Regions from separate parts of the Peribacillus sp. FSL P2-0133 genome, predicted to be linked through region 1. Evidence: riboswitches for the same ligand, from Rfam matches in the RefSeq annotation. Region 1 holds a riboswitch; the other holds the start of a gene.
What was found. A riboswitch is a leader RNA that binds a small molecule or an ion and turns the genes downstream of it on or off. The one in region 1 is predicted to bind cyclic di-GMP.
Positions count from the first base shown of each region.

Region 2: another riboswitch for cyclic di-GMP. It lies ahead of MKY17_RS26660 (anti-repressor SinI family protein); the one in region 1 lies ahead of MKY17_RS19415 (anti-repressor SinI family protein).

Region 1 covers NZ_CP150254.1:4,025,994-4,038,301, forward strand. The annotation lists gene MKY17_RS19390 (hypothetical protein) at 1-147, opposite strand, end outside; gene MKY17_RS19395 (hypothetical protein) at 444-902, opposite strand; gene MKY17_RS19400 (VanZ family protein) at 1,018-1,500, opposite strand; gene MKY17_RS19405 (hypothetical protein) at 1,497-1,778, opposite strand; gene MKY17_RS19410 (hypothetical protein) at 1,875-2,012, opposite strand; gene MKY17_RS19415 (anti-repressor SinI family protein) at 2,502-2,606, opposite strand; cyclic di-GMP riboswitch class I at 2,625-2,708, opposite strand; gene MKY17_RS19420 (hypothetical protein) at 3,374-3,511, opposite strand; gene purF (amidophosphoribosyltransferase) at 3,914-5,284, shown strand; partial or broken gene MKY17_RS19430 (ABC transporter ATP-binding protein) at 5,576-5,739, opposite strand; gene MKY17_RS19435 (ABC transporter ATP-binding protein) at 6,982-8,781, opposite strand; gene MKY17_RS19440 (lasso peptide biosynthesis B2 protein) at 8,991-9,473, opposite strand; gene MKY17_RS19445 (lasso peptide biosynthesis PqqD family chaperone) at 9,507-9,797, opposite strand; gene MKY17_RS19450 (aldolase) at 9,784-10,728, opposite strand; gene MKY17_RS19455 (paeninodin family lasso peptide) at 10,927-11,058, opposite strand; gene MKY17_RS19460 (lasso peptide isopeptide bond-forming cyclase) at 11,074-12,308, opposite strand, start outside.
Region 2 covers NZ_CP150254.1:5,500,572-5,512,879, reverse strand. The annotation lists gene flgK (flagellar hook-associated protein FlgK) at 1-78, shown strand, start outside; gene flgL (flagellar hook-associated protein FlgL) at 94-972, shown strand; gene MKY17_RS26705 (DUF6470 family protein) at 1,017-1,595, shown strand; gene fliW (flagellar assembly protein FliW) at 1,604-2,047, shown strand; gene csrA (carbon storage regulator CsrA) at 2,047-2,280, shown strand; gene MKY17_RS26690 (flagellin) at 2,419-3,684, shown strand; gene flaG (flagellar protein FlaG) at 4,442-4,804, shown strand; gene MKY17_RS26680 (flagellar hook-associated protein 2) at 4,819-6,330, shown strand; gene fliS (flagellar export chaperone FliS) at 6,355-6,756, shown strand; gene MKY17_RS26670 (flagellar protein FliT) at 6,756-7,100, shown strand; gene raiA (ribosome-associated translation inhibitor RaiA) at 7,353-7,910, shown strand; cyclic di-GMP riboswitch class I at 8,542-8,627, shown strand; gene MKY17_RS26660 (anti-repressor SinI family protein) at 8,659-8,799, shown strand; gene MKY17_RS26655 (helix-turn-helix domain-containing protein) at 8,949-9,272, opposite strand; gene secA (preprotein translocase subunit SecA) at 9,689-12,202, shown strand.

The sequences.
Region 1 (12,308 bases):
TCCGGACCCGCATCCTGACAGCTTTTTCAATTTCCCCGTCCAATATTCTGACAAAAAACGAACACCAATTGTAGAGATTTGTTGGAATTTTTGTTGTTTATTAGGCATTAAAAGACGGTATAATCTAATATGAGCTGACAATTCCATCTCCCCTTGCCCCTATAATCACTAGACACAATTATTCTTTGGACCCGGAAATCCACAACCAACAATCATCAACTAAAATAATTAAACCTAAACAAAAGGAGTGTATTTAAATGAAAATCAAAGCAGGCAGCTGGGCTATGCTAAGCACACAGGACAAAATGTTTATTTTGAAAGCCATCAGTGACCGTTCAAGAATGAAATATGTTTCATGAGAAGTAAATCTATTCGGCATTACATGAGAGCAGCGCCTCTCCCTTTTCAATAAAAAGAACTTGAGCCTGAAAAAGGAGAGGAATCTATTCAAACCGATAATCCCATAATATACGCCATTCGCCTTTTTCTTTGACGACATAGCAATTTTGTTTCAAAGTAAACATTCCAAAGCGAGAATTGAAGACCTGTGTAACTGGAATCTCATAGGCCGTTTTATGCAGCCTTCCACTCTTATCCAACTTCCAGTTCTTCACTTTCTTAGAACGGCCTACATCATACTGAAAGGACTTCACATCCATATGCTGTAAAAATACATGTGACCGATTTTGCACATAATCTGCCCGATTCGGAAACCGCTGCTTCATTTCAGAACTTAACAAATCCCAGGATTTCCCGAACTCCGCTTCACTTTCATACTCATAGAAATCTTCAACCACGCTTTCTGATCCGCTCGGAAAAAGAAAAATGATACAAACTCCTGCAACTAAAACCATGAGAATAGCCGTCAATACTCCTATCGGAATCTTACTTTGTCTCCTCACCCTCATCACCCTCACAGGTTATCATTCATTTATATATATAATGGAAAACCATAAAAAAGAAGCATGTTGTTAGACATGCTCCTTAAGTATATGTTTCTGAAATGATTTCTTAGATTCATTGACGCCTTCTCCATCGATAAAAGAAAAAAGAAAAGAAGATTCCTAGCAAACCGCCGAACGTGTCAAGCATGACATCCTGCCACAAGGGAGTTCGGCCACCGGTTAGTTTTTGATGCAGTTCGTCAGCACTTGCATAAAAAAGGACACATAAAAGAGCCCCTGAAAACGAAAGAACAGGATTCTTCACAAAACGGCCCCAAACACGATACGTCAATAATCCAAACACAAAAAAGATAAAAAGATGGGCACCCTTCCGAAGGAAAAACTCCAGAAAGCCATTTACTCCAGCTATTTGGGCACTCACCTCAACCCCTCCATACATGAATGAAATGCCACTTAGCTTATCATACCAATATGGAGTATTGAACTGCGCTAAAAAAGGGGTTATGCTTTGCTCCTCATACGTCTGCGAGGAAAAAAAGAAGATGACCATCGCCCACAAAACGAGCAAACCCGGGAAGAAGTATCTACGGATCATATTCTTTCAGGTTCTTCAATGATCCCGCTTAATTTCTCCTTAATCTCTTCCACAAGTTCATTTACAGTAACATCTTGTCCAGACTCACCTTTTGCAAAAGTGTCTTTTAAAATATCATAAAAATCCATTTGAAATTTCCACTCCACCATTTCATAAGTTGTCCCTAATCTTTTTTCAAAAATAAGGAATATAGCTCTTTTATTTGATAATCCCATATATATAAGGGGATGGCAAGTGGAAACTAGTTTACTAACAGAAAAATTACTGAAAATTAACATTTTGTACATATTCAGTAGGAAAGAAATCTACTAGTCAATATGTGTGGATAAAAAAACAAAAAAGGACCGATTCCTCAGCCCCTTCGAAAATCCATATTATGCTTGTCCCATAAAATAAGTCATTAATGAAATCAATACTAAAGTAATAGTAATATAAGTCCCAATAAAAATCTTCTTGCTTCTTTGTTTCTTTTCATAAACTTCCTCGAACGTAATGAATTTGTTTTTTGTCATCAAATAATCTCCTTATATTTTGATGGCAGCTATCTGACATCGCTTTCAGCGAAGTACCTTTGCCTGAGCTCTATATGTATTATCGGCACATTACCAAAAATATTTAAGTATTAATAACTATTTTTTTATAGGCTATATTTCTTACATATGTAGTAGGTTACGACTAACGCATTATGTACAATAACTAAATTCTATGATCATCATGTTAAATCCTGCCTAGGTATCATTTTAATTAAGCGCTTACTTTATAAAATTCATGATTATTTTTACCCAACCGAAAAATGACAGCCATAACGGTACACTGAATAAAGTTCCCCATATTAATCCCTTCACAAAAGCACTAAGTCCATCCATAATAAAAATCCCTCTCAATTAGGTTATATTTTTATTATTGTCCCCATGTTCTTTATTCTAGATACCTTTACGGTAATTTCCTGTAATGAAAACAAAAAGAGAAGACTGTATAACAGCCTTCCCTAAGATAATTTTTCATTTTCCTTTTATGAACTCCCGCACTTCTTCAATAGATAATCCTAAACTTTTAGCCTCTAAAATTAGATAAACCCATTCTTCCCGTTCATTTTTAGCTTCCATGTCAAATCCCACCCAACTTGTGGTAAAACAGCCGTCTTAGCATTTAGCCTTAGACCTGTAATTTTGCGTCCCTACTTTTCAATAGGTTTGCCTTTCTCAAGAATATTTCACATTAATTTTCTAAAAAATTAATAAATCTCTAGAATCCCTGTTTCCATGGTGCTAAATAAACCATCATGACCTAAAAAATTTCCCCTTAATTAAAACTATATTAATGTTAATTATACTTAAAAACGTAATAATAGCTCATAATACTATTCGTTTTTTTACGTCATTTTTCAACATCATTCATCAAAAAGTGACATCACAATGGAAAAACATTGGTATAATGCGCTTTATATAAAACTCTTTTATTGAAAATAGAGATATAATCTCTATAAAATTCTTATATTTGCTATTTCACAAAAATAATATTTTGAACTATTAATTCAGTTTTAAAATATTTCTTCTAAGAAAAAAAGCCAGCATTACAAGCCATAATATGGCTGTAACCTGACTGTTCGTGACTCTATAAATATTTACACACTTGATTCCATTTGGATACCTAATAAATTGCTAAACATCCTGAGCCAACCGAAAAATGACAACCATAACGTAAAGCTTAAAAGCAAAGCATTCCCCACAAAAGTCCCACAACAAGTATTCTGAAAATAAAGATTGGCTCTTTTGACTAGCCATTTCGACAAAAGGAGAGCTCCCTGCATACTCCCTCATTCACCTTCTTAACACAAAAAAAGAACTGATTTCTCAGCCCTATTTAACATCCGTTATGATTTACCAAGAAAAAAAGTTAATAAAGAAATCAAAATTAAAATAATAGTAATATAAGACCCAATAAAAATTTTCTTACTTCTTTCTTTCTTTTCATAAGCTTCCTCGTACGTAATAAATTTGTTTTTTGTCATCAAATATTCTCCTCATATCTTGATGGCAGCTATATGACAACGCTTTCTGCGAAGTCCCTTTGCTTGATTTTCATATTAAAGTAACTTCATATCTGCAAAAATATTAACTGTATTATTCACTATTTTTATAATGAGCTAGATTTTATAAATTAATATCTGTTCTTTACTATATAGTTTACTATAAATTATACAAAATACATTAATTCAAAATATTCCATTATACCCAAAAGTCTTTTATACCAATATAATAATGCTAAGCAATTATCCCTACCTGTCCATAGAACTGTTTTATGGCTGCAATTAGTTTAATCCATATCGATTTACCTCTTAGTAAATAAATAGGATATAAATTCACCTTTTGCCAAAAATAACAAAAAGGATATCAACGGGAGGAAGAGAAAAATGGATTCAGAAATGCAGGAGAAATGCGGGGTATTTGGAGTGTTTAATCACCCAAAAGCAGCCGAATTAACTTATTACGGACTTCATGCACTTCAACACCGTGGTCAGGAGAGTGCAGGGATTGTGGCTAGTGATGGGAAATCATTCAGGAATCACAGGGGAATGGGATTAGTTACCCAAGTATTTTCACGGGACATCCTTGATGGACTAAGCGGAAATATGGCCATTGGTCATGTACGATATTCAACTTCTGGTGAAAGTTTATTGCAAAACGCACAGCCCCTCGTTTTTAAATATAGCGAGGGGGACTTGGCTGTCGCTCATAATGGTAACCTCGTAAATGCAAGGATAGAACGGGACGTGTTACAACAGCAGGGAAGCATATTTCAAACAACAACCGATACTGAAATTATTGCTCACTTAATAGCTCGTTCAAGTAAAAAGCATTTCGCAGAAAGCGCTCTTGATATGCTTAAACGTATCGACGGTTCATTTGCCTTAATTATCATGACTGAAAAACAAATGCTAATTGCCTTGGATCGTCATGGGTTACGTCCGCTTAGCCTTGGAAAAATTGGCGAATCAATCATCGCCGCCTCAGAAACCTGCGCTTTAAATGCGGTTGATGCTAAGTTCTGGCGGGAAGTTGAACCGGGTGAATGGCTTCTTATAGATGAAAATGGAATTCAAACTGGAAGATTTGCAGAAAAAGGTAAGGTTTCCCTTTGTTCCTTTGAGTTTGTTTATTTTGCCCGTCCGGATAGCGTTATTCAAGGAAGAAGTGTCTTAACAATCCGGAAAGAATTAGGTGAAATTCTGTCAAAAGAACATCCGACACAAGCTGATGTTGTCGTTGCAGTTCCCGAATCAAGCGTTCCTGCCGCCATTGGTTTTTCCCAACAATCAGGAATTCCATATGAAATGGGGATTATTAAAAATCCTTATGCTGGTCGTTCATTTATTGAGCCCACGCAAGAATTGCGCGACTTAGCTGTTCGACTGAAATTAAGCGCTGTGCAAGAAATTTTGGAAGGAAAAAGGGTAGTATTAGTCGATGATTCGATTGTTAGGGGTACGACAAGCAAGCGCATTGTCCAATTGATTCGGCAAGCAGGTGCCAATGAAGTCCATGTAAGAATTAGTTCACCTATGGTTAGAAACCCTTGTTTTTATGGAGTGGATATGCCAACTAAGGAAGAACTATTTGCCAACAAACACGAACACGAACGAGCTATGGGAAAGGTTATCGGGGCAGATTCATTAGCCTTCTTAAGCACCGAAGGGTTATTAGAGGCAGTAGATATGGATCTTGGAGAAACTAGCAGTCGCTGTATAGCCTGTTTTAGTGGTGCATACCCAACTAATATTTGAAGTGATACAGCTTAAGTAGGATAAAAATGGCAGGCACCGCACAAAAACAACCGTCTTTGTGTGATGCCTGCCATTTTCCTACTATTAAACCTTGGAATATGTCACTGTTTTCTCTTACCACTTACAATTACTTATCTCTCTCTTTCTCTCTACAAATGGATGGCTCCACTTATCTATACAACTTTTTTAAGGTGTTCAAGTTTATGCTGAACCGGGATTTAAGAGATTCGTGTTACTAGGCTTCTTCACCCTACTCCAAAACCAATACTGATCCGCATTACGAATCGTCTATAACCGGTGAGCAATTACAATAATGGTCAAGGTTCCTTTGAGTCTTTCAGGCACTTGTTGTTTAAGAACAAGGATCGATGGTTTACGTAAAATTCTTCGGGCTAGTACACGAGCTGTCTTTCTCCTCCTAACAGTCGAACTTCTCGATCACCAATGAGTGTATCTTTTTATTCCGAGTCTATAATTTCTTAACTTATAAAATTCATTATAATTTTGATCCAACCAAGAAATGACAACCACAATGGTAAACTGAATAATGTTCTCCTCAATAGTCCCCTCACAAAATTGCTAGGTTTATTTATTATAAAATATCACTCATTTATATGATTTTTTATTATTGTGACCTTGTTCCTGTTTTAACACACCAATTAATTCCATTTAAACAAATGGAATAGAAATAAGTTTGTGGTTGATTAGAAAACAGTTCATAAAAAAAGAAGGTTGATTAACAGTCTTCCCCATGTACTAATATTCTTATATTTTCCATTGATATGATGACCTTTCAAGTTCTGTTCTCTCCTAATGAAGTCACGAACGATAATCCTGAATTTTTTCCCTTTATACATACCATTCTTTTACTCTGTAACTATTACCTCATACAAAATATCTTTCCTTAAATGATGTGAAGTTTGTATTTTTATGACAGGTGATTTCACCGATTTTCTTCATACCCCTGTGTCCCCTTAGACACCTTTTATCATAATATTACTTCACTTACTCATATCATGATGGATCTTTAAAACCAAGCATACTAAGGAGCCTAAAACTTTTTTATTTTAGGCTTTCAATAAACAAATTAATGACTTTTATATAACACGCTATCTGCTCTGCTAAAGTGGTTCTCCTAACACTTTGGAGGTACATTTAGGTTAATACTCATTATATCAAAACATCTTACTTTAACCTTCTTCGATGTTGGTTAAAAACCTTGATGAAAATACTATTATCATCGGATTTAAAAAACTTAACTCCAACTAATTTTAAGGGTGTCCATATTTCTCTCATTTGGTATAAAGGCATTAAAAAAAATTCATCCTTTCTTAATTAACCCAGTCAATAGAGCAACCGCTCTCTAGATATGAGTCATAGCTTTTAATAGTTTCTCTATCTTTAATTATATTTAATAATACCCAATATTCGATTGGTTAATCCACATATTAGAAATTCATTTTTTATTTCTATTCTTTTCTAACTTATGCATTGTAATGTCATATAATCCTGATGGTAGAACTATTCATAAGAAATAAGCTTGTTACTTCATAACATTCAACGAACCTTTCATTCTTTATTACAATTAAATACGCCGGATATACCATTTATTTATTACGATGTTAATTAATACCATTTCAGTATAGTATCTACTCAATGTTAAAAGAAAGGTCAGCAAATCGGCTTTAATTAGAGAATTACACACTTGATTCCATTTGGATACCTAATAAATTGCTAAACATCCCTCTTTTTTCATTCGCTAACTGGTTATATCCACCGACCTGAATGATTTCTCCCTGATCCATGACCAGTACTTGATCGGCATTGCGAATCGTCGATAATCGGTGAGCTATGACGATGATGGTCATTTTTCCTTTTAATCTTTCAATAGCAGATTGAATCTTCGCTTCGTTCTCCGTATCCAATGCGCTTGTCGCTTCATCCAATACCAGGATGGCAGGTTTGCGTAAAATCGCTCTGGCTAACACTAGACGCTGCCTTTCTCCCCCTGACAGTCGGACACCCCGATCCCCGATGAGTGTATCCAGACCTTGAGGAAGCTTACTGACAAAATCAGCAGCTGCAGCGAACTCCAAAGATTCCCATATGGATTCATCACTTGCATCAGGGTCAATGATCAGCAAATTTTCCCTTATTGTTGCATTAAAGAGAAATGGATCTTGTGGTATATAACTTATGGACCTCCGCAGCGATAATAAGCGGTCATTAGTAAGGGGAATATCATCTATTCTGACTTCGCCCCGATCAGGTTGATTTAATCCCATTAATATATCTATTAAGGTGCTTTTACCGGCCCCCGATCGCCCTACAATAGCCGTCATACGGTTAGAGGGTATGTGTATGTTTATATTTTTAAGGGCATAGGTGCCCTCGTTTTGATCATAACTAAAATAAACATTACGGCAATCCAACCCTCGTTCAATTTCAATAGGCTTGATATTTTTATAATCGGATTCATATAACTCTCTTGCATCTCTACATTCGTTTTGTAAATCCGACAGTGCTTTAAAAGACGGAAGCGTAGATCCTATTTGCTCTAAATTAGATTGAATGCTAGTAAACCTTGGCCATAATCTCGAAAAAATAACCGTTATCAACATTAATTGTGCTGGCTGGGCCATGAACATCTTTATCGAAAAAAATACAAAAATGGCAATTAAGATTGAAGATACAATTTTGAAGATCATCTGGGAGGTAGTATTTAAAGTCGTTAACTTGATTCTGTTTTTTTCCATTCTCTCACTTAAAGACAGAAACCAATTCAAATGAGATTCCTCAAGGGAATTACTTTTGATATCTTTCATTCCGTTAAGGTGATCTGTCATGCCCGCTAAATAGGTTTGTGTTAGCTGATAGGTTTCCTTCCCAATAGACTGAGACTTTTTCACAAATTTCCGGGACGAAAAAATGAGAATGAACCCAAATGCTATTATAAAACTCGTCATTGGAACAGATAAATAAAAAGCTATGCCGATTTGAATGAAAGTAAAAATAAGGGAGGATATAAACTGTAAAAACAAATTTATCCCTGCACTTACATTGAAGGTTTCATTTGTCATGATGTTGATAATATCGGATTTCCTCTTTTTTAAGTAAAATCCCCAATTCACTTGCAGCAGACTTCCGTACGCCTCATCCCTTAACTTTCTAACAAAACCTTGTTGGATTTTCACTCCCAAAATTGTTTGATTCCGCTTAAATACACTTTGTCCCACCATTAATATCACATAAACACCAAGTATTAATAAAAGGCTTAGCGTTTCCGGAATTCCCAAGAATAACTCATTAACCCAGCTTATGAAAGGCACTTCATCCGTTTTTATATCCATTACACCGGTCAATCCAATCAATGGGATCAATAAGAAAATTCCTAAACTTTCTAAAAAACCTATTAAAATCATACAAACAAGATTGATATAGAGAATTTTCCCCGAATAATCATGTATTTGTTTCGTAAAAAGTAACAGATGTTTCATAACCATATCCTCCATTCGCAGCCCATATTTAATCGTTTTCCTCCATATTACCGATGGTAAAGCGCGAAAATGGAAGGAAAGGTATCGGTATCCACTTTTCTAAGATTATTATTCACAATGAAGATATAATAGTAAGGGTGGGGTGGTGAAGCGTGGACTCCTGGATAAATCTTGGAGGGTTTATTTGGCTCAAATAGACTGTTATCAGATTAACTAGATTTTTGTTCTTTTAGACCCTTAATCCCGTTCTCTTTAGAGAACTTAGAGACAACAGTGAACCTATCCATCACTTCAGCTCCTGTTATATAAAAAGGTCCACTGCGCAGCCAAGCATGTGCAATGAGCCCTCCATTCTCATCTTTGGCTGTACCTAAATAAAGAGTGCTATCAATCTTTCTTTTTTCCAGCATCTTCATAGCCGCCATTGCTTTTACAAGACACTGGCTTTCCCATATGGTGTAGCGGCTCATAATTTTTATAGCCCGCGATACATTTGCTAAAGTCTCTTTATCCGCTGCATTTAATTCAAATGATGACTCCTTCATCTGTTCACCAAGTGTTGGGGCAACTTTTGAAAAGGAAATGCTTTTAAGATAACGGGCCCTGCCTAAATGTAAAAAGGCTTCGATATACAGCAACTTTGTCTTGAAATCTAATCGAAGAAAAGTCTGAGCTTTCTTTACGATATTCATTGTTTTAGCCTCCTAGACTAAAGATTCATGATACTAGGAATGGATGCTAACTAAGCCTTGTTCCAGCAATTGACTTAAAAAGTCCGTGACATGCTCTTTACACTCGGTTTGATCGACATTGTATTGTGAATGTAATGTTGTAACTAACTCTTGAATTGTAATGGGTTCCTTCATTAACTCCCAAATTTCCCCGCCCAGTTCACCTAAATTATAATATTTTCCGTTAGAAACGCTTAACATGACTTTTTCCCCATCCATGTCACTTACTATGTTTCCTGGACTTTGGCTATATAGATTTTTTGTATCAAGTTTATTGATAGTCATGAACACTTTCCTCCCTTTTTAATGCATTTAAAATTATTTCGGATAAGTCCGGAGCCGTGAAACGATTCGTTGGTCTACGTAATTGGAAAAACTCAATTTTCTTAATCATTTTGGCAGAAGTGTTGAAATGCCAGTCCATCAAACCAGCTCTTTGGATAAAAAAATTGCGGTATGTATGATGATATAATTTATAAAATCTTTGAAGAGATGGTATAGGCTTAATATCTATCTCGGTATCTTCACTCATGATCAATTCAAAAACGCCAGCAAGCGGGAGTTGTTCGGTAATAAATTGATCTTGTACAGGAACAGCGAATTTATCTTCTCTAACAATGAGTGGCTGATAGTTATTTGAATCCATTTCAAAATGTTTTAAGCTCTCCAGCCATAATTTTTGTTGTGGATACGAAGGTGTTACAATGGGTATATTTTCATTATTCAATGTTACTGGTATGACATCATCACTCATGAGCTTATAGCCCCTTTTTAAAAAAGCTGAAGCAAGAGTCGATTTCCCAGCACCAGAATCACCAACAATCGCATATGCCTTTCCATCTATGGCTACCGCACTTCCATGTATAGGAAGGATATTTCTTTGCATCAAAATGGCACCCATGCATGTTCCGAGGATATAAAGCCGAATCTCATCTTCTTGTGCCGCATCAATTGGACAAAATTCTATTCTATTACCGCTTTGGATCAAGAAAATGGCCGTATTGGAAACATGGAACATAATCCAGTCTTTCTTAATGACAAAATCATCATCAGGAACTGAATGCTCTGACCATAATGTATGGAGATCAGCTTTTTCGATAGCAATATCCGTTTTATCATCCACTATATTAATAGGAAGCAATTCAGGCAAAGCTATATCACTTGAGACGGTTAAACCATACGCTTCATAAACAGTCCTTGTTTTGATACCGATCATATAATTATCACCACTTTATCAATAATTCATACGCATACTCGTTCAATAGATCTCTAAATTGCAGATCAACTTCTATTATATTAAGATAGAGAGACCCCTATTAACCAACTATTAGGGGTCAATTTTTTTGCGACTTAATATGTATGATTCCTTCTGAGCTGAGGGTACAAAAAGCTTTAAAACAAATTAACTTCTTTTTTAACTAAAAGTTAATTTACCTTTAGGAGTGTCATTAGGAAATGCAGCATCTGTATACTCGCCGTCAGTTCCAAGCATTGTTTGATTAACATCAAGAATTTCTAATTCAGGTTTTTTCCATTCCTTTTTCATACTAATCACCTCCTTTTAATCAAATTTTTTTAAAAATCGATATACGATTAAACTACGCATTAAAAACTTATAATCAGGATCAGTTGCATATTCTGGCCTAGCACCTTCATTAATCTTTATTAGTGCTTTGTTAATTGCTTGAAGATCTAGATACTCTAATGCTTTTTTATCTGTTCTAAGCTGCTGCAACTCATCTGTGAATGCTTCCCATTTTGGCAACATTCGATGAACCCAATCTGCTCCTTGCACACCCCTGTACCGTTGATTTAGCCTTACTTTATCGGGTAAGAAATTCACTGTAGCATTTCTAATCAGGGCACGATCCAACCCATTCTGTACATATTGACTTTCAGGGAGTGACAAACAAAAGCGAATTACACGGATATCATTAGTTGGATCTCGCTTCCATAACTTGTATCGTAAGGAGAGCTTTGTTGAGAGCGTATTACCTGCATTCCACTGAAAGATATCTTCAAAGTGCTTTTTTCTTTCATTAAAAATATCAGAATTCGAATACCAGCCTGTTTGATCCATGCCGAATTCTTTAAATTTGTCATAAATGCCCGTTCTTTCTGCAAAACTAGGGTTAATTAAGGAAGGAATCCTATATCGAGCACCTTCCGGAAATACACGATTAATAACTGGAAATCCGACCCTCACAATAGTTTGCATCTGACTTCGTCTAGATACTCCAACATTTTTCCTATATTGGTCCAACTCTTGATAAAGGCGAATCCACTTTAATCTTTTTAATAGGAGCGAGTAATACTCCAAGGGGAACCCCCAGGAAATTGAAAAATTTCCTCTATCCCCATTAAGTAAAACACCTATGTCTTCCTCATTTGCCTTTTCAAACATCCCTTTCAACCAAAAGGAATTTTCAAAAAACTTATATGGCATTTCCATGATGTCAAGAAATTCTTCTATTTCAGAATAAGAATCTTTCCCCTTAAAGTCACAATAATGATCAATAATGCCGCCAACATGACCTACCGTTGATTTGATGAAAGGCCGCTCATCTGTCAATAAGTATTTAGGGGTAAAATCTTTAAAATCTTCGGAAGGAATATAACTATATGTATGTAGTGCAGTGTTTTCCCGCTGCAATTTATTCACAGCAAAGCCAACAACAGCCCCAGAATCCAAACCTCCACTCAACTGGGCGCCAACTTTCCGGTGTGCCCTTAACCTAGATGTTACAGCATCCTGAAAGACATTTTGAAATGCATCTATGTAATCTTCATTAGATT
Region 2 (12,308 bases), 1.5 Mb from region 1:
GCATCTGCAAGAATGATGACGATGATGGATGAAATGCTCGATAAAATCATAAACGGAATGGGTACGGCAGGCAGATGATAGGAGGGGACGAACATGCGGGTAACGCAATCGATGCTAACCAATAATATGTTGAGCAATTTAAGCAGCAGTTACGAAAAGATGTCCAAGCTGCAAGAGCAGGTTTCCTCTCAAAAGAAATTCTCCAAACCATCCGATAACCCTGTTGCAGCCATGATGGGAATGGGGTACCGGACAAACCTCAATCAAATAGGGCAGTATCAAAGTAACATTGCCGAGGCGACCAATTGGATCGACAGCACGGATGATGCCATTACGGAAGCGGTTTCAGCCATGCAGCGGATTCGTGAATTAACCGTTCAAGGCAGCAATGGCACGTATGAAGGGGAACAACTTAAAACCATTACTGAAGAAATTAAACAATTAAAAGAACATCTCATAACTCTTGGCGACACACAAATTGGCGGGAAGTATATTTTCAACGGTCAGGATACGAATGTTAGACCATCGTCCGTTAAAGATGCGAATGGAAATACGGTGTATGGCACAGGGGACATAAACCTTGAAGTGTTTTCCGGGCTTTCCCTTAAAATCAATACGGACGGATCCAAGATTTTTGGTGATGCACTCGCTGCCGGCGGAAGCATCGACCGGACGATCGATGCACTCGAAAACGGCGGGGACGTGAGCGGGACGCTTGAAGGGCTTGACGCAACGATAAATACTTTCTTAGGCATGCAGGCACAGGTTGGCGCAAGGCAGAATCGGATTGAGCTGATGACGGACCGTCTCAAGCAGCAGGAGGTTTTTGCCACTGAAATCCTTTCGAAAAATGAGGATGTCGATATCGAAAAGGCGATCATGGATTTGACGACCCAAGAAAGTGTCCATAGTGCTGCATTAAGTATCGGAGCAAAAATCATGCAACCGAGTTTAATGGATTTTCTTCGCTAAGCTATTCTTAAATGGATAGCTTTTTTCTATAAGGAGTGTTGATGATGCAGATTCCGCAAATCAGATTGCAATCCACCCCAATGAAGATTGGATTGAATCTAGAGCAGCCTGTACAGCAAATCGAACAGAAGGCGGCGGTCCAATCTATCGAACAGCCGCAAGCCATACTGGAAATTCAAACGACTCCAGGCAAACTGACGATCGATCAGTCACAAGCAAGGGAAGACATGGATTTGAAAAGCCTCTCAAGAAGAGTCGATGAATTTGCGAAGCAGGGATATCAAGATTGGCTGGCGGGTATGGCAAGACGTGCTCAGCAGGGAACGGAGCTGAGGCATATTGAGAAAGGCGGTAATCCACTCGCTGAACAGGCCAGGCAAAACAGCAAAGGACCTGAGAAGCAGTTCAATCTCGGCTGGATTCCCTCACCATTCAGCGTAAAGCTTGACTATCAGCCAGCGGAAGTGAAGATTGAAGCAACCGTACAAAAACCGATCATTGATGCTCAAATCAATGGGGCGAACCATACATACACACCAGGAAGTGTGGATGTCGAAATTCTACAAAAATATGCGCTGGATATAGATTTCATCAATTTATTTTCGGGTGAGATAGGGGAGTGAAAACATAGATGATCATACAAACAAAATTTCATGGCGAACTCGAATTGGCAGAGAAAGAGATTTATGTATTTGAAAGCGGGATACCAGGATTTTTAGAAGAAAAACAGTTTTGCTTGCTAGCTTTGGATGACACGCCCTTTTTCGTCCTGCAATCGATAGAAACAAAAGAGCTTGCCTTCATTGTGACAGATCCTTTTGAAGTGTTTCATGATTACGAAGTGAAGCTTACGGATGAGGTGTTATCTTCTTTACAAATTGAAACGGAACTGGAAGTCATCACTTTCGTCATCTTAACGATCCAGGACCCTTTCAATGAAACGACGGCCAATCTCCAAGCTCCCATCATCATAAACGGACCTAAAAAAGTGGGTAAGCAATTTATCATGAATGCTAGTGAATACCTTACAAAGCACAGACTGTTTGAACCTCCAGCAGAACAGGGGGGGAAATGATGCTCGTATTGACCAGAAAACCAAATGAAGCGATCATGATTGGCGATGATATCGAAATTACGATCCTGTCCGTTGAGGGGGAACAGATCAAACTGGGGATCAATGCCCCTAAAAACGTCGATATCCATAGGAAGGAAGTCTACCTGTCCATCCAGCAGGAAAATAGAAAAGCCTCAAAAGCAGAAACCAATTTTCTGGAAAATATAAATGAGTATTTCAAGAAAAAATCGTAAAATCCGCTAAATATGTTTCCAAGCAGGTCGATATTAACTATACAACGATGGGCTGTGAAATATGCGGCCGACTTATTCACTGCCCATCGTAAACAACCACATGGACGTGGGGACTTAAGACTCAAGGAGGAAACATAAATGATTATCAATCACAATATTTCAGCTCTAAACACGCACCGTCAATTATCAAGTGCAACGAATGCACAATCCAAATCAATGGAGAAACTAGCTTCAGGCATGCGCATCAACCGTGCAGGCGATGATGCAGCCGGTCTTGCAATCTCTGAAAAAATGCGTGGACAAATCCGCGGATTGGACCAAGCTTCCCGTAACTCACAAGATGCCATCTCTTTGATCCAAACTGCTGAAGGTGCATTGAACGAAACGACTGACATCCTTCAACGCATGCGTGAGCTTGCTACACAGGCATCAACGGATACTAATACAACTAGTGACCGGGGAGAAATCCAAAAGGAAATGGATTCATTAACATCTGAAATCAACCGTATCGGTAACACTACTGAATTCAATACACAGAAATTATTGAATGGTTCTAAGGATTCAGCAACTGCAGCTCAAGCAGCAGTGGAAGCTGCTCCTGCCGTGGCCGGTAGCGTAACATCAACAGGAACATTAAGTACAACTGCAGGCGACACAGTAGTGGTAGATGGAAAAACATTTACAGTTGCCGCTGCTGATGATGCCGCTGCCGGAGAGTTCACAGATCTTGATGGATTAATTGCTGCTATTGGAGCAGATGCTGAATTAAGCGCTAAGTACACTGCAACTAAAGATGGCGGACAACTTAAATTAGAACAAAAGACTGGAGCTGAATCTGCAACTGCAGCAACTATCACTGGAACTGGCGGTCTATCTGTAGATGCTGCTGAAACTGTAGATGGGTCTGCGGAAGTAAAAGCCAAAGAAGCTGTTGAAGCTGGAGCAGGTCTTCAATTCCAAATCGGTGCAAACGAAAATCAAAGCCTGACACTTGAAATTGGTGATATGCGTGCAAGTGCTCTTGGATTGACTGGTACTGGTACAGGCTTCACAACTGATACAAATGTAAGCAATGGTACAGATTCTACAGGTGTTGAATCTGGCCTGGATGTTTCTAACGCTAAAAACGCATCAGCTGCTATTACAAAAATTCAATCTGCGATTGACACTGTTTCAGCAGAACGTTCTAAACTAGGCGCTAACCAAAACCGTTTAGAGCATACGATCAACAACTTAGGTACTTCTTCTGAAAACCTGACAGCTGCTGAATCACGTGTTCGTGATACAGATATGGCTAAAACAATGATGGAGCAAACTAAAAACTCTATCTTGGCGCAAGCTTCACAAGCAATGCTAGCTCAAGCAAATCAGCAACCGCAGGGCGTTCTTCAGTTACTTCGGTAATTAAATAGTTAGCCTAATAAAGGGTCTGACACTTTGTGTTAGGCTCTTTTATTTGTACTGATTGAAGGGTGCAAGGAACACTACGATGCAGAAAAGTGGGATTACTGACCCTTAAAAAGTAAGGGACCATCCGTTTATCTACCACCAAGGAATCTTATGGCTACAATCCTAATGATATTATCTTCATTGAGTATGATGGGACTACAAAATACGTAGATGAAGATGTGATTACTGTATATGGTGAAATGACTGGTGAACACAGCTATCAATCACAAGCTGGATGGGATATATCCATTCCTAGTATGTTCGCAGATTCATTTGAATAAAAAGGGAGTTCTATAAATTAAAATCATCAGTCATAATTTTTTCCGAACGTAGAGAAGTGATTATCACCCTCAGTTTTAATCTTTCTAATTTTAAAAAAAGACTGTAGATAAAAGGATTTCTATCTAAATGTTAAAACAAGGTTGATTGGAGCGGGTGTGCGAGACTCCTGCGGGAGATACGTGTCCAAGGGAGACCCCGCAGGCGCAAAAGCGCCGAGGAGGATCCCGGACCGCCCGCGGAAAGCGAGTGCCTGGAGTGGAAATCAACTAGACTCCAGTTATTCTTCTGGAGTTTTTTAGTAGAATCTCTTTTATAGAAAAAGATCATTCATGATAGTCTACAGTTGAAACCAAAATCAAAAAGCTTTACTAAATATAAAACTGTAAGAACCGATATAAAAAGTAAAGACATCATATTGGGGGCTATTTAGATGCTGGAGAGCTTGTCCACGAATATTCTTTCCTCACAACATAGAACAGCAATCTCGGAAGGAATCAGTGCATATTATCAGCGGGAAATGAATACGCTTGCCTATTCGGAACAAAGTGTGGAATCTACTGATGAGCCTTTAAAAGAAAAGGTGCAGGAAATGGTGGATAGTTTGAACACCTTCCTGAATCCGACACATACGGCCGTTCGTTTTGAATATCACGAGAAGCCGGATGAGTACTTTGTCAAGGTAGTCGATGACGCGACGGATGAGACGATCAGGGAAATTCCGCCGAAGAAGTTATTGGATTTCTATGCGGCAATGACGGAGTTTGTCGGCATCATGGTGGATGAAAAAATATAAGCGGGTGATTTATTTTGGTACGAATCAGTGGTTTAGCAAGCGGGATGGATATTGATGAACTAGTTAAGAGCATGATGCAGGCAGAACGGGTGCCGTTGGATAAATTAACACAGAAAAAGCAGTATTCCGAGTGGCAGCGGGATGATTACCGTTCGGTAAATACAGCTTTATCAGAATTGGATACGCTCATTCGTGATGGAATCGGGAAGCAGTCTTCTTTCATTAAAAAGAAGGTGTCGGTATCGAATCCAGATGCTGTATCAGTGAGAAATGTGAATTCGACCAGTGATTTTTCCGGGAATATACAAGTGAATGGACTTGCTAAAGCAGCAACCATGACAAGTACGGAAAAATCAGCTGTTACCGACCCCAAAAAGAAACTATCGGAATTGGGTTTCACGACACCACAAGATATTACGATACTCGCCATCAATAAAAATGGCGGTTTTGATACGGAAGTAAAAGATGGAGTGACAGTGGAAAAACCGTACACGCTTACCCTTAATGCGGACGATACGTTAGAGAGTGTGATAAATAAAATTAACGCTAACTCGGGAGTGACTCTATTTTTCGATGAAACGTCCCAGCAGTTTTCCATCACTGCTAAAAATACCGGTGATGTTAAAGGTCGGCCTGAAATTGAATTGGGAGGCACCGGAGATTTTTTCGATACGTTAAAACTGGGCAGTAACAATGAAGGGGCTGGCGGCTCAAAAGGGGAAAATGCGTCCATTGTTTATAATGGACTGGGAATTTCCCGGCCTTCGAATACGTTTCAGATTAATGGAGCGGAAATAACGGTAAAGCAAAAAACGACCGATACAGTCACATTCTCATCAAAAGCAGATGTGGATGCCATCCTGGATACAATCACTCAGTTTGTGAATAAATACAATGAAGTCATTAAAAAGGTTCAAGATAAAACGGGCGAAGCGAAATATCGCTCCTTTACGCCGCTTACCTCTGAGCAAAAGAAGGCGATGACGGAGGATGAAGTGAAGCTGTGGGAAGAAAAAGCGAAGAGCGGAACGTTAAAAAGTGATTCGACATTAAAAAGTCTCCTGACCACAATGAGGTCATCTCTATACACCTCGGTGGATGGAATCACTGGAAAAAACAATCTCAGCAGTTTGGGGATCACCACGACCAAGAATTATTTGGAGGGCGGTAAATTAATGATTGATGAGGACAAGCTCCGGACAGCCATTAGTGAGGATCCCAATGAGATTTATGATATGTTCATGGCCAATGGTTCGGAAAAGAGCGACAAAGGCCTCGCGCGCCGGTTGAGGGATGATATAGAATCATCGATGAAGGTGATTACTGAAAAAGCCGGAAAGGCCGGCTATGTTAATAACAATTTTACAATCGGAAAATTGGTTGACGGGCTGGACAAGAAGATCTCAACATTTGAAGCAAAGTTAACGAAATTGGAATCACGTTACTACAACCAGTTCACGGCGATGGAAAAAGCGATTCAAAAGGCAAACAGCCAAAGTGCATCGTTAGCTTCTTATTTTAGTTAAGGTAAGTTGGAAAGGAAGTTAAGTATGGCGATAAATAATCCATATCAATCGTATCAGCAAAATTCAGTCAATACAGCATCCCCGGGAGAGCTTACATTAATGCTTTATAATGGCTGTTTGAAGTTCATCATGCTTGGGAAGAAGGGCATTGAAGCAGGAAATATCGAAGCGAAGAATACGAACATCATCAAGGCGCAAAATATTATCCGCGAATTGATGGTGACGCTGAATATGGATACGGATGTATCCAAAGATATGATGAGTCTGTATGATTTCATGAACCGGCGTCTGATCGAAGCGAATATGAAAAATGACGTTTCTGCCTTGGAAGAAGTGGAAGGACTTGTTACTGAGTTCCGGAATACTTGGAAGGAAGTAATTAAGATCAATCGGAAAAAACAATTTACCCAAAGCGGTCAAGTGTAATGGTAATTAGAACCTTTCATGATTTGACTGCTGAATTGCTTGCCGTTCTGGAAGATCGCACGATCACAGAGCGTGATGATAAAATAGAAAGGATCACAAAGCTGATTGATCATCGGGATGGGCTTCTTTCTCAAATCAAACCGCCTTTTACTGGTGAAGAGCAACAATTGGGCCGTGCAGTACTGTTGCTCAACCAACAGGTCGATCACTTGCTTAAGCTCCAAAAGCAGGAGATACAGCGGGATATCCAGGAAATAAATAAGAAGAAACGATCGTCCAATAAATACACGAACCCGTATGAAAGTCTATCAGTGGATGGCATATTTTATGATAAAAGAAACTGATTACCCTGCCGTTTGGATTCCAAACGGTTTTTATGTTAAATATTTTTAAATTTTCTGTAAATAATATAGGCTTAATTTTTTCTTTATAGCATAGCATTTGATATAATGAAGCTAGGGCAGACATCAACCCTTTCCAAACCTTCCGACAATTGTTTCATTATTTCGACATATTTCATGATGTGTTTCTAAAGGAAACCGGAGGGGTATTGTAGAATCTAACTGTATAGTCTTAATTTAAGGAGGACTCACTTTATGAATTACAACGTACGCGGTGAAAACATTGAGGTAACTCCAGCAATTCGAGAATACGTCGAAAAGAAAATTGGCAAGTTAGAACGATATTTTAACAATACACCAGATGCAAATGTGTTAGTGAATTTAAAAGTGAACAATAATACATCTAAGGTCGAAGTGACGATTCCTATGCAGAATTTGGTTCTTCGCGCTGAAGAGGAAAATGCGGATATGTATGCTGCCATTGACTTGATCAATGATAAGCTTGAACGCCAAATTCGTAAACATAAAACGAAGGTCAACCGTAAGTTCCGGAATAATCTATCGACGACACCCGATGCATTCGCCTTCAATACGGATGTTGACGAGGTGGTGGATGAATTCGAAGACGATAATGATATTGAAGTGGTCCGCAATAAGCGCTTTGATTTAAAGCCGATGGACAGTGAAGAAGCGATTTTACAAATGAATATGCTTGGTCACAGTTTCTTCGTTTACACGAATGCGGATACTAATACAACAAACGTAGTGTACCGCCGAAAAGATGGGCGCTATGGATTGATTGAACCTAGTTAACTATTAATCTAAGATCAAAAGCACAACCCAGCCTCTGGGTTGTGCTTTTTTAATAGAATTCGTTGGCTGTTGGATTTAAAATTTTGTTCTCTAAAACACCGAAAAGTTCATTTAAAAGAACATAAAGTGTTCTTCATTAAGATAAATAGTCAGTTTTACCTATTTAAACACCCCTAACTTTTGCACTATACTCGAATTGTTAGTTCTTTAAAAAGAACAACTAGTTATTTATAAACAATTTGATTAAGGTGCAGAGGGGTTGGATAATATGTATCAAAAGAATTGCCATACATGCCATAGGGCTTCTTTTAGCAGTGCGGAATATGGAAGGTGGCTTTGCCCGCGATCTGCGGTGAGGATTTAACTGCGCAAAAAGCCCTCGATGCACTTATAATTGAGAGAATCAATACACCCCAACGAAATATTAAGAGAAGCAATATTCACTATTATACAAAAAAGCGAAATTGAATTAGTCCATGATAAATTACCTGCACTATGAATTTTCTTAATTTTGTAATATTTTGTCGGATAAAAGTTTTTGCTTTTATGTGGATTACCGACATAAAATAGCAATATATGGAGTATGTATCCGTTATAATATGATTATAGGCATTGTATTTGGTAATAAGTACCATGACAAAGGCAAACTTATTGAAAGATTAGGGCGCAAAGGCACAGGTCTAAGGTCCTTGTGACTATGATGGCTGGTCTGCCTGAAATACAAAGAGTATTTTAGGAGGTAGAAGAGGTGGCTAATGTGGCAATGGATCAAGAATGGGTGAAATTGATTTCAGAAGCAAGGAGCTTGGGTTTCAAAAAAGAGGAAATCAGTGCTTTTTTGAAAAGGGGAAGCCTTGAGGTATCTTTTGAGGAGAACGATGGAAAATAGGTTTCGAACAAGATCGAGAACATCCCTATAAACAGTGGTTCGATTCATTAGCTGTTTATAGGGTTTATTTCTCCTTGAGATTCTGGCGAGTCTAGCTTATTCAAACTGTATTCTTCAGGATTATGTAGGTAAACTAGTGCACTACCACTCTACTCTTCTTTATCTTTTCTCCATTTATTAAACTCGATGAATTCCCTGAATTGTTGTTTTGAAACACCCGAATTCATGGCTTCCTCAACGATTTTCATCCAGTCAGTGTCCAAGGTTTCCTTATTTGGTGCATCATAAAGCAGGGCATCAACAGGAATGTTAAGTACGGCGGAGATTTTTTCAAGAAATTGAATAGAAGGATTCGTTTGTAAGTTCCGCTCGAGCGAACTTAAATAAGACTTTGCCACACCCGCTTTATCGGCAAGTTCAGTCATCGACATTTTCTTTTCTTCTCGCAGTTTTTTTACACGTTCACCAATCATCAATACCACCTCGAAACATGTTCTATTTATCTTCCGCTATTAAGTTTCAGTAGCCCACCTTATCATTCAAAACATGACGCCTGTATGGTTGGATTACCTTGACATATTATCGCTAGAGAGGACATAGCACCTAATGGAAGGTTATGGATAATTCTCATTTACATATGGAATAGTAGGGAGTTTGCAACATATTTTTTATACTTCCTTCTATTTTAACAGTTTTACTCCTCATTTATCCATTGTTTTTCGCAAGAATTGAATTCAGGTCTATACCAGGTAAGTGACATGAAGTTGTACCTCTAGAATAGAAGTGGTAAAATTAAGCGTGCATTAGTAATAATAGAAGTTGTGTTTCTTCTTACTTATATGAATTTAGTCATTGAACGATCATTACCATAATAGAGGAGCGTTATTGAATGCTTAATATATTAAATAAAGTTTTTGATCCGAATAAGCGAGAAATCAAACGATTAGAAAAAATCGCCGATCAGGTCGAAGCATTGGCTGATGAGACGGCTGCGCTATCGGATGAACAGTTGCGTGTCAAAACGGATGAGTTTAAAGAGCGTTATCAAAATGGGGAAACCGTTGATGATTTGCTTGTCGAGGCTTTTGCGGTTGCGCGTGAAGGTGCAAAGCGTGCTCTGGGCTTATATCCTTACCGTGTTCAAATCATGGGTGGGGCATCCCTTCATGATGGAAATATCTCCGAGATGAAAACAGGGGAAGGTAAAACCTTGACATCCACCATGCCTGTTTATTTAAACGCGCTTACCGGTAAAGGTGTACATGTCGTTACTGTCAATGAATACTTGGCACACCGTGATGCCACCGAGATGGGTGTATTGTATGATTTTCTTGGTTTGACCGTCGGATTGAATTTGAACAGTCATTCTAAAGAAGAAAAGCAGGCGGCGTACAATGCGGATATTACGTACAGTACGAATAATGAGTTAGGTTTTGATTACCTTCGTGACAATATGGTGTTATATAAAGAACAAATGGTACAGCGCCCGCTGCACTTTGCTGTCATTGATGAGGTCGATTCGATTTTGATCGATGAGGCGAGAACGCCATTGATCATTTCCGGTTCCGCACAAAAATCGGCTCAGCTTTATATCCAGGCCAATGCGTTTGTGAGAACCTTAAAAAAAGAAACGGACTACACATATGATGAAAAGACAAAAGGTGTTCAGCTGACGGAAGATGGGATGAACCGAGCTGAAAAAGCGTTTAATATCGATAATTTGTTCGATATTAATCACGTTACTTTGAATCATCATATCAATCAGGCGTTAAAGGCGCATGTTTCCATGCATTTGGATGTGGATTATGTGGTCCAGGAAGGCGAGATAGTCATCGTTGACCAATTCACTGGCCGTTTGATGAAAGGCCGCCGTTACAGTGAAGGTCTCCACCAGGCGATCGAAGCGAAAGAAGGACTTGAAATTCAAAATGAAAGCATGACTCTTGCGACGATTACATTCCAGAACTATTTCAGGATGTATGAAAAACTTTCAGGTATGACCGGTACAGCCAAAACGGAAGAAGAGGAATTCCGCAATATTTATAATATGAATGTCATTGCGATCCCGACAAACAGGAATATCATTAGGGATGACAGGGCAGATCTTATATACGCGACAACTGATGGGAAATTCAAGGCTGTTGTGGAAGACATCGCCGAGCGTTATAAAAAGGGTCAGCCTGTGCTTGTCGGTACGGTTGCCATCGAAACATCTGAAGTCATATCCGCCTATTTATCCAAAAAAGGAATCCCTCACGATGTTTTGAATGCCAAGAACCATGAGCGTGAAGCAGAAATCATTGCGAATGCAGGTAATCAAGGCTCAGTTACGATTGCTACGAACATGGCAGGGCGCGGTACGGATATCAAGCTTGGTGAAGGAGTCAAGGAGCTTGGAGGCCTTGCTGTCATCGGCACGGAACGTCATGAAAGCAGGCGTATAGATAACCAGCTGCGTGGTCGTTCCGGCCGTCAGGGAGACCCAGGGGTCACTCAATTCTATTTATCAATGGAAGATGAATTGATGCGCCGCTTCGGTTCGGATAACATGAAAAACATGATGGCACGCCTTGGAATGGATGATTCTCAGCCAATTCAAAGTAAAATGGTGACAAGGGCCGTTGAATCCGCACAGAAACGGGTCGAAGGCAATAACTTTGATTCACGTAAGCAATTACTGCAGTATGATGATGTTCTCCGTCAACAACGGGAAATTATATATAAACAGCGTTTCGATGTCATGGAAAGTGAAAACTTACGTGAAATCGTCGAAACTATGATTACGGCATCCATCCAGCGAAATGTTGTCGCCTTTGCACCAATGGGTGATGAGGAAGGCTGGAATTTACAAGGCCTTGTGGATTACCTGAATGGTAACCTATTTAATGAAGGTTCAATCACTGTAGCTGAATTGGAAGGGAAAAATGAAACGGAATTGGTTGATTTCATTTTAGCAAAAGTGAAAGAAAGCTATGACCAAAAAGAAGAAGAGCTATCGGAAGAACAAATGCGTGAGTTCGAAAAAGTAATCGTTCTTCGTGCAGTCGATAGTAAGTGGATGGACCATATTGATGCAATGGAGCAATTGCGCCAAGGGATCCACCTTCGTGCTTATGGCCAGATCGATCCGTTACGTGAATATCAATCTGAAGGTTTCGCAATGTTTGAAGCCATGATTGCTTCAATGGAAGATGAAGTCGCCAAATACATCATGAAGGCTGAAATCCGCAACAATTTGGAGCGTAAGGAAGTCATAAAAGGACAAGCGGTCAATCCGAAGGAAGAAGACGGGGGAAAAGTGAAAAAAGCCCCTGCCCGTAAAAAGGAAGACGTTGGCCGAAACGCGTTATGCCCATGCGGCAGCGGTAAAAAATATAAGAATTGTCATGGTAATTTAGGCTAAAGTTAGGTGTATAATGATTATGGGACGGTTAAGTGTGAGGCTTGCCGCCTCTTTTCATGTTTAGTTTGCATAAAGCAATATATTTGCATATAGTTTGAAGAGGTTT